DNA from 4 places in the Fontibacillus forbon genome. Region 1 is predicted to be linked to each of the others. Evidence: predicted binding sites of a transcription regulator. Region 1 holds the regulator's gene; each other region holds the start of a gene.

Region 1 (2,195 bases):
ACGAATTTCCTCAAACATATCCAGGTTGTTATTGCTTGCCGCGCCATCCGTGCCGAGCGAAACGGTTACTCCGGCTTTAAGCAGCTCCGGCACGCGGGCTACGCCGCTCGCCAACTTGAGGTTGCTGCCCGGGTTGTGGGATACGGCCACTTGATGGGTCGCCAGAATTTCGATTTCCTCGTCGGTCAGATGAACGGCATGCGCCAGCAAAGCCGGGCGGCTGAACAATCCGAGATTCAGCAGATGTTGGGCAGGGCGCACGCCGTAATCGGCGACGTTCTGTTCCACTTCGGCCCGCGTCTCGGACATGTGCGTATGCAGCGGAAGATCCAGATCATGGGCGGCTTGAACGATTCGTTCGATGTAATCCGGCGGACAGGTATAAGGGGAATGCGGCGACATCATCGTCGTAATCCGCCCATCCGCCTTGCCATGCCAAGCGCGGGCAAAAGCCACCGCTTCGTCCAGCTTGTGCTGTTGAACTTCCGGCGGGCACAAGCCGATGACGCCGCGTGTCAGCACGGCGCGAATGCCCGATTGCTCGACGACGGCAGCCACCTGGTCCATATGATCATACATGTCCAGGAACGTGGTCGTACCGCCTTTGAGCATCTCCAGAACCGATAACGCCGTGCCCCAGTAGACGTCTTCCCCGGTAAACTTCGCTTCCATCGGCCACATTTTTTCCTGAAGCCAAGTCTGGAGCACCATATCGTCGCCGTAACCGCGAAGCAGAGACATTGCCGCATGACCATGCGTATTTACAAGGCCCGGCATAAACAGCAGGCCTTTCCCGTCAAAGGTTTCGGCTCCCTCCACCCCTTCGGGACGGGCTTCGCCGATGTAGGTTATCGTGCTGCCTTCAACCAGCATATAGCCGCGAATTACCGGGTTTTCCCGGTCCGGAACGGCAAATGTGCCGTCTTTAATCAACCATTTTCGAGTCATGCTCACTATGTTCCTTTCCTCCATCCAAATAATAAGCCAAACTGATCAGATCGGTTGTGAAATCCGCCGCATGAACGCGCACCCCGGCAGGAACCTTAAGGATCGTGGGAGCAAAGTTCAAAATCGCCTCGATTCCGGCGGCGACGAGCTGATCGGCCACGCGCTGCGCTTCCACGTCCGGCACCGTAATAATTCCGATGCGGATATGATTGCCCTTCACGGTTTCGACCAGATCTTCGATCGGCTGGACCGTGATATTGTTGATCTGGGTTCCGATTTTCCCCGGAGACGCATCAAACACGGCGACGATTTTCATATTGTCCTTCAGATACGCGTTGTAATTGGACAACGCTTGCCCGAGATTACCGGCACCGATCAGGGCCACATTAATCTGCTGGTCCAAATTTAAAATTTGCCGGATTTTTTCGATCAGATAGGAAACGTCATACCCGATCCCCTTGCGGCCGAAGTCGCCAAAATAAGCAAGATCCTTACGGATTTGAGCGGGGTTGAGATCCAGCTTTTGCCCCAGCTCCTGGGAAGAAACCGTCGGGACTTCCCGGCGGCTGAGTTCATTAAGAAATCGTAGATACACCGGCAATCTGCGTACTACGGCATCTGAGATTTTTTCCGATTTCATTGGTTATCCCCCTAATAGGCGCGATTTGAAGAACAATTATTGTTCATCTGCGTTCAGCCATTCCGAAATTCGAGGAACCATCTGCCCTAGCGGCATATGCTCCATTTTCGGTCCGGGCAAAGAATATAAAAAGTATTTTCCGTAGTAAGATTCCAAGATGCGTGTATCGTAAACAACCACGATGCCGCGGTCCTGAGAAGACCGCACCAGCCGTCCGAAGCCTTGCTTGAAACGGATGACGGCCTGCGGAACGGACAGCTTCATGAACGGATTTTTCTTCTCCTGCTGAAGCCGTTCGCTCTTCGCTTCCACGAGCGGATGGTTGGGTGGCTGGAAAGGCAGACGGACGATAGCGAGGCTTGTAAGAGCCTCTCCGGGTATATCCACCCCTTCCCAAAAACTGCTGGTTCCGAGCAGCACGGAGGCATTTTGGCCCTGGAAACGGCGGGTCAGCTTGGTCCGGCTTCCGCTGTCCATCCCCTGCCCGATCACGGTGATCCCTTCGGTGGCCAACAGCTCCTTCAAAGGGTCGTAAACCTGTCTTAACATCCGGTAAGAGGTGAACAGAACCAGCATGCGACCCTTGGTGACGATCGCCGTATCGGCG
Region 2 (2,195 bases), 310 kb from region 1:
CCATCGGAGCGGATCCGGCGCGCCCGATGGCTTCCATCCCTAGCTGATTCGGTGCTGTGATCGTTCCGCTAATCGCCGTGTTTACCCCGCCGGGAGCAATCGCGTTTGTACGGATTCCTTTTGAACCGTAGACGGCCGCCGTATTTTTCGTGAGTCCGATCAAAGCATGTTTCGAAGCCACATAGGCAGCTCCGCCTCTGGCCCCGAACAGCCCGCCTACGGAGGCGTTATTGACGATCACGCCTTTTCCTTTTTCCAGCATAATCTTCAGTACCGCCCGAGAAGCATACATCGGCCCATTCAAATTAACGCCTAATACCCGCTCCCAATGCTCATCGGTAACTTCGCCGACAGGAATGAAATTGTCCATAATACCGGCATTGTTGACCAGAATATCGACGGTGCCGTATGCTTGTACCGCCCGGTCGACCAGTTGCTGCACATCGGATTCCTTGGCCACGTTCGCCAGGACCCCGAGTACTTCTCCTCCAGCCTCTTTAATGGAAGCAGAAACCTCATTAATCCGCTCTTCACTGATATCCGATGCAACTACTTTCGCTCCTTCTTTGGCGAACAATTCCGCAATCGCTCTGCCCATGCCGGAACCGGCACCCGTTACGATAACCACTTTACCGGACAATCTCATATCCATGACCTCCCGCTAAATGAGTTGGTTAATTCTTCAAATTTAATATAGCTCACGGTCACCCATTATGCAAAATTAATCTATTCAAAATCACTTAACTCCAAAATAAATAATTAAAATTTTAATAACTGTGATTTAAATCACATGACATGTGAAAATAATCACTTATACTAAAGACATCAAAGATGATCATCCAGAAAAAAAGAGAACAAATCCAAAAGGAGTGGTAATTATGTTTAACAATTTCCTCAGAACTAACAAATTTGCAATGTGGTTTTTGACCGTACTTCGGATTTACCTCGGTTATCAATGGATTACCGCCGGATGGCACAAAATCACTGGCGGATTCGACGCCGCCGGATTCCTGAATGGAGCCATCGCGAACAGTACTGGCGAACACGCAGCCGTCCAAGGATGGTGGGCCACATTCCTGCAGCATGTAGCACTTCCGGGCGTAGACATCTTTAACGTCATGGTTCCATACGGTGAATTCCTGGTAGGTTTGGGCCTGTTGCTCGGAACGTTCACTACCTTCGCCGCCCTGATGGGCCTGGTCATGAACGCAGCCTTCCTCTTCTCGGGTACAGTAAGCACTAACGCACAAATGCTCCTGCTTGAAGTACTTGTAGTCGTAGCCGCCGCCAACGCCGGAAAAATTGGACTCGACCGTTATGTTCTCCCTTATCTGCGTAAATTATTCCACAAAGAGAGAGCTGCAAGCCCGGTTACACCGGCTCCAAAACAACCATTAAAAGTAAAACATACGGCTTAAGCCATCAAAAATAGAGCCATTAAAAAAACGCCGGGGATCATCCCCAGCGTTTTTTTCTTTCCGTAGTCTTGCTCCATCCTTGATAACAGAGCACCGCAATGCATACGCCCGCCAAAAGGCCACCGGCTATATCGCTGGCATAATGTACGCCGAGATACAGGCGGCTTATCCCGATCAAGACAATGATCGCGAGCATCAGAACTCCGCAAGCCCGGACCCAGCCTTTTCGGGAACCAAGCAACATCATGGCGATCAATCCGTAAAAAGCGGCCGAAACCATAGCATTTCCGCTAGGAAAACTGAAGCCGTCAGGTTCCACTAAACTATCCCAGAGCTGCGGTCTTTCCCGGTGATACAGCGCTTTTAACCCTTTGTTGAACAGCCAGCCGGCGGCTAAACCGACGGTTAACCATAAGGCAGTCATCCAACGCCGCATGAGCAGGGTAATGATCAGCACGATAGCGAAAATAACGATGTAACCCGTCGTTGTTCCCAGATCGGAGATAGCCTTAATTGCCGGGGTCAATGCCCCACTCCTTAGACTGAAGAAAAAATCGCCGATCCGACGGTCCAAGGACTGCAAAGCTCCCGTATGTATGCCGAATCCGAGCAGAACAAAACAGACTGCCAATACGACGGCTGTTATCCAGGCTTTCACTTAAACTCCTCCCCCACGGTAATAATCTAGCCTATTGTACAAAGATCTCTTTGGGGGAGCAATACTTTCTACGTATTAAATTTATTTTAGGTGATCGAAGATAGATGTCTCGACTTTTT
Region 3 (2,195 bases), 180 kb from region 1:
TGTCGAAATTCCAACCGGATTGCATCATAGCACTCGGTGGCGGATCGCCGATGGATGCTGCAAAAGGCATGTGGCTGTTCTACGAATATCCTGATACCGACTTTAACAACCTGAAACAAAAATTCATGGATATCCGCAAACGGATCTACAAATACCCGCGCCTCGGACGCAAAGCGAAATTCGTTGCGATTCCAACCACTTCGGGTACAGGTTCGGAAGTAACTTCGTTCGCGGTAATTACAGATAAAATCAATGGCAACACGAAATATCCTTTGGCTGATTACGAGTTGACACCGGACGTAGCCATCATCGACCCTGAGTTCGTATACAGCTTGCCTAAAGTGGCTGTAGCCGACACGGGTATGGACGTTCTGACTCATGCTATCGAAGCTTATGTATCGGTTATGGCGAGCGACTACACGGACGGTCTTGCGATCAAAGCCATCCAATTGGTATTCCAATACCTCGAGAAATCGGCTTTGACCGGCGACAAGCTGGCCCGCGAAAAAATGCACAACGCTTCGACTTTAGCCGGTATGGCCTTCGCGAACGCATTCCTGGGCATTAATCACAGCTTGGCGCATAAATGGGGCGGACAATATCACACCGCGCATGGCCGTACTAATGCGATCCTGATGCCGCACGTTATCCGTTACAATGCTAAGAAGCCTACGAAATTCGCAGCATGGCCAAAATACACCCACTTCGTGGCTGACGAGCGTTATGCAGAAATCGCCCGCATTCTGGGACTGCCAGCACGGACAACGGAAGAAGGCGTGAAGAGCTTGATCAACGCCATCCGCGATCTGAATAAGAAACTCGGCATTCCTGAAACTTTCCAAGAGCTCGGTTTCGATGCGAAAGATTTCGAATCGCGCGTAGATTACCTGGCAGACCGTGCTTTTGAAGACCAATGCACAACAGCAAATCCGAAGCTTCCGCTCGTAACCGAATTGGCTGATGTTTACCGTGATGCTTTCTACGGAAGATTTGAAGAATAAGTGAACATTTAGGTTGAAAAAAGTGACAAATATCACTTCAAAAGTGATATTTGTCACACTCTTTCTATAGGGGTTATTATATGATAATAATATAAATGATCCCCCGTACAATGGTGAGTACAGTGGATTCGAAACTAAATCTAAGGGCTTATCAGTGTCGAAGTTGTGAAAATTATCACAAATTTTAGGGATCATGAGGCGCGGTATAAACCTTCAAACCGCGTACTACAAAATATATATGGAGGGATTAAGATGTCGGTGATTGAGAGAGAAGTACAAAAAACGCAAGAAGTTCAAACAGCTTGGAGAGGTTTTAAAAAAGGAACCTGGATGCGGGAAGTAAATACCCGCGATTTCATCGAGACCAACATTCTGGCTTATGAAGGCAACGAATCTTTCTTGAAAGGCGCAACGGATAACACTAAAGCGCTTTGGGATATCATTTCCGATTTGACCAAGAAAGAAAGAGAAGCCGGCGGCGTACTTGACGTTGAACTCAACAAGCCTTCCACAATCGTATCCCATGCTCCTGGTTACCTGGATAAAGACAAAGAACAAGTCGTAGGCGTGCAAGGGGAAGCTCCTTTCCAACGCACGATCCATCCTTTCGGTGGGATCAACATGGTTATCAACGCTTGCAAAGCTTACGGATTCGACCTGCCGGGCGAGATTGTTGATATGTTTACTACGATTCGCAAAACGCATAATCAAGGCGTATTTGACGCTTATACTTCCGATATGAGAGCTGCCCGTAAAGCTGGTATTATTACAGGTCTTCCCGATGCATATGGCCGTGGCCGCATTATCGGTGACTACCGCCGTGTAGCGCTTTATGGCGTGGATTTCCTGATTAAACAAAAAGTAAGCGAACTGAAGAGCCTTGAAGTCGATGTGATTGACGAAGACGTGATTCGCCTCCGCGAAGAACTTTCCGAACAAATCCGCGCTTTGGGCGAATTGAAACAACTGGGCGAAATGTACGGCTTCGATATTTCGAGACCGGCAGAAAATGCAAAAGAAGCGTTCCAATGGGTATACTTCGGTTACCTGGCAGCAGTCAAAGAGCAGGACGGAGCGGCAATGTCGCTTGGCCGTGTATCTTCTTTCCTTGACGCGTACATCGAACGCGATCTGGCTGAAGGAACTTTGACTGAAGAAGCGGCTCAAGAATTGGTTGACCATTTCGTTATGAAA
Region 4 (2,195 bases), on a different contig from region 1:
TATATGCGGACCAGCGCGCCGGATGTATATGCGGCAGGCGACAGCTGCGCGGTTTTCTATAACCCGACGAAAAAGCATGCCTACATTCCGCTCGCAACCAACGCGGTTCGGATGGGAACGCTGGTAGCCCGCAACCTGGTGGCACCAACCGTGAAGTATATGGGAACCCAAGGGACATCGGGCATCAAAATTTACGAGGACAACATCGCGGGAACCGGGATGACGGAGGCTTCGGCCAAGGAAGCCGGAATCGATGCGGAAGCGGTAATGATCACTGACAACTACCGTCCGGAGTTTATGCCGACCCATGAACCAGTGATGCTGAAAGTGGTATATGAAAAAGCAACAAGACGCATTCTGGGTGCGCAGATCATGTCGAAGGTAGACTTGACGCAATCGATCAACACCATCTCGGTTTGCATCCAGAACGGCATGAAGATGGAAGAGCTTGCGTTCGTCGATTTCTTCTTCCAGCCGCATTACAACAAACCATGGAACTTCCTGAACAGCGCGGGTCTTGGAGCATTGCCGGAAGTACCGGCACGTGAAACGGTTCAAGCTTAACCGCCTTATAACGATTTAGTCTCGAACAGCCTCCGCAGGACTCGATTCTGCAGGGGCTGTTTTCTTTTTACATATGTTGCTGTCAGGTAGGACTTCCATTTTTAGTGTGAAAAAATTCACTTTATGTAAGCGGTGTCGTGACTTATGTTACTTATTGGACGCCAAGGCTCAAGTTACAATAACAGGGGAACAGGGGAGTTTACAAACAAGTCCTAAAGGAGAATGAATGATGGCTTACAATAAACCCGATCAAATTGCCAAAGTGACGGTTGAAATGGGTATCAAAAAAGCTCACAATCCATTGTTGACGGTTTTGATTCTTGGATTTCTGGGCGGTGCTTTTATCGCCCTCGGATTCTTGCTTGATATACGCGTTATTGCAGGAGCTCCGAAAGAATGGGGAAGCATCGCGACCTTTATCGGCGCGGCGGTGTTTCCGATCGGACTGATCCTGGTGCTGCTTGCCGGCGGGGAATTGCTGACGGGGAATATGATGGCGGTGCCGTTATCCCGGATGGCCAAAAAAATAACGACAGGCGAAATGTGCAAAAACCTGGTGCTGATTACAATTAGCAATTTTGTAGGTGCTCTGTTCGTCGCTTACTTTTTCGGGCATGTCGTCGGATTGACCTCCAGCGGCGTTTATTTGGAGAAACTCGTGGATATGGCGGGACATAAGCTGGATGACAGCTTCCTTCAGGCATTCGTGTCGGGGATCGGCTGTAACTGGCTCGTCGCGCTTGCCGTATGGCTCTCCTACGGAGCGGATAATATGAGCGGTAAAATTCTCGGGATCTGGTTTCCTACAATGGCGTTCGTCGCGATTGGATTCCAGCACGTTGTAGCCAATATGTTCCTGATTCCGGCGGCAATATTCGAAGGTTATTTCTCTTGGGGAGAATACTTCAAAAATTTCGTGCCGGTATGGCTGGGCAATCTGACGGGCGGCGCCTTGTTTGTAGCTGCGGCTTACTGGATGGCCTATTTGAAAGACAAGGGTGCACCGGCGGCTTCTCCGGGCGAACATGCGGCGGGAAATGTAGCTGCAACCACCAACAAATCGGCTTAACCGGAATATCTGAATAAGATCAATTAGTCTGCCGCCTCTCAATGAGGCGGCTTTTTTATGTTTGTATGCTAGTTGTCGCTGCTGTCTCCACCGTTACCACGCCTCCTCAGCATTTCGTTCGTTGGAAATATCCAGTCAAGTGTTAGATGTAACTGACAAGAGACTGTCCTCGTTGGATATTTCCATGCTGGCTGGCGTAACGCTTTCCCCTGCTCCCGCCGTGCTCCGCAAGCCCCGCCGTATTCCCCAAGCTCCGCCGAGCTCCTCTGTTTTCCAAGGAGTTGCTATGCGCATTTTTCCACCCTCCTTCCAGTAGACAGGGGCGAGGCTTTTTTCTACAATAAATGAATCAGGAGGGGATGGTTGCATGATCCGAGAGGAGAACGGAATATTTCCCGCGGTGTGTCCGCTTGATTGCCCGGATACCTGTGGTTTGCTATTGCATAAAGAGAACGGAAAAATCGTGAAAGTAACGGGGAACCCCGATCATCCGATTACGCAGGGTGCGATCTGCAACAAAGTGCGGAACATGGCCGAGCGGGTTTATCATCCGGAGCGTGTG

The links. The regulator Rex, encoded in region 1, represses fermentation and respiration genes when NADH is low (regulators of the CRP and FNR family bind a similar motif). The targets are predictions, from matches to a motif close to TTGTGAAATATTTCACAA.
Region 2: the regulator Rex is predicted to act here: its motif matches at 796-813, upstream of ACLB09_RS02180 (DoxX family membrane protein).
Region 3: the regulator Rex is predicted to act here: its motif matches at 1,165-1,182, upstream of pflB (formate C-acetyltransferase).
Region 4: the regulator Rex is predicted to act here: its motif matches at 669-686, upstream of ACLB09_RS14675 (formate/nitrite transporter family protein).

Annotation. Positions count from the first base shown of each region.
Region 1 covers NZ_JBKGFV010000001.1:806,741-808,935, reverse strand. The annotation lists gene ACLB09_RS03740 (amidohydrolase) at 1-948, opposite strand, end outside; gene ACLB09_RS03735 (redox-sensing transcriptional repressor Rex) at 926-1,588, opposite strand; gene dinG (ATP-dependent DNA helicase DinG) at 1,625-2,195, opposite strand, start outside.
Region 2 covers NZ_JBKGFV010000001.1:501,623-503,817, reverse strand. The annotation lists gene ACLB09_RS02185 (glucose 1-dehydrogenase) at 1-646, opposite strand, end outside; gene ACLB09_RS02180 (DoxX family membrane protein) at 879-1,418, shown strand; gene ACLB09_RS02175 (phosphatase PAP2 family protein) at 1,456-2,076, opposite strand; gene ACLB09_RS02170 (PIG-L deacetylase family protein) at 2,158-2,195, opposite strand, start outside.
Region 3 covers NZ_JBKGFV010000001.1:629,854-632,048, forward strand. The annotation lists gene adhE (bifunctional acetaldehyde-CoA/alcohol dehydrogenase) at 1-1,001, shown strand, start outside; gene pflB (formate C-acetyltransferase) at 1,254-2,195, shown strand, end outside.
Region 4 covers NZ_JBKGFV010000003.1:574,732-576,926, forward strand. The annotation lists gene ACLB09_RS14670 (FAD-dependent oxidoreductase) at 1-564, shown strand, start outside; gene ACLB09_RS14675 (formate/nitrite transporter family protein) at 794-1,633, shown strand; gene ACLB09_RS14680 (hypothetical protein) at 1,769-1,927, opposite strand; gene ACLB09_RS14685 (molybdopterin-containing oxidoreductase family protein) at 2,001-2,195, shown strand, end outside.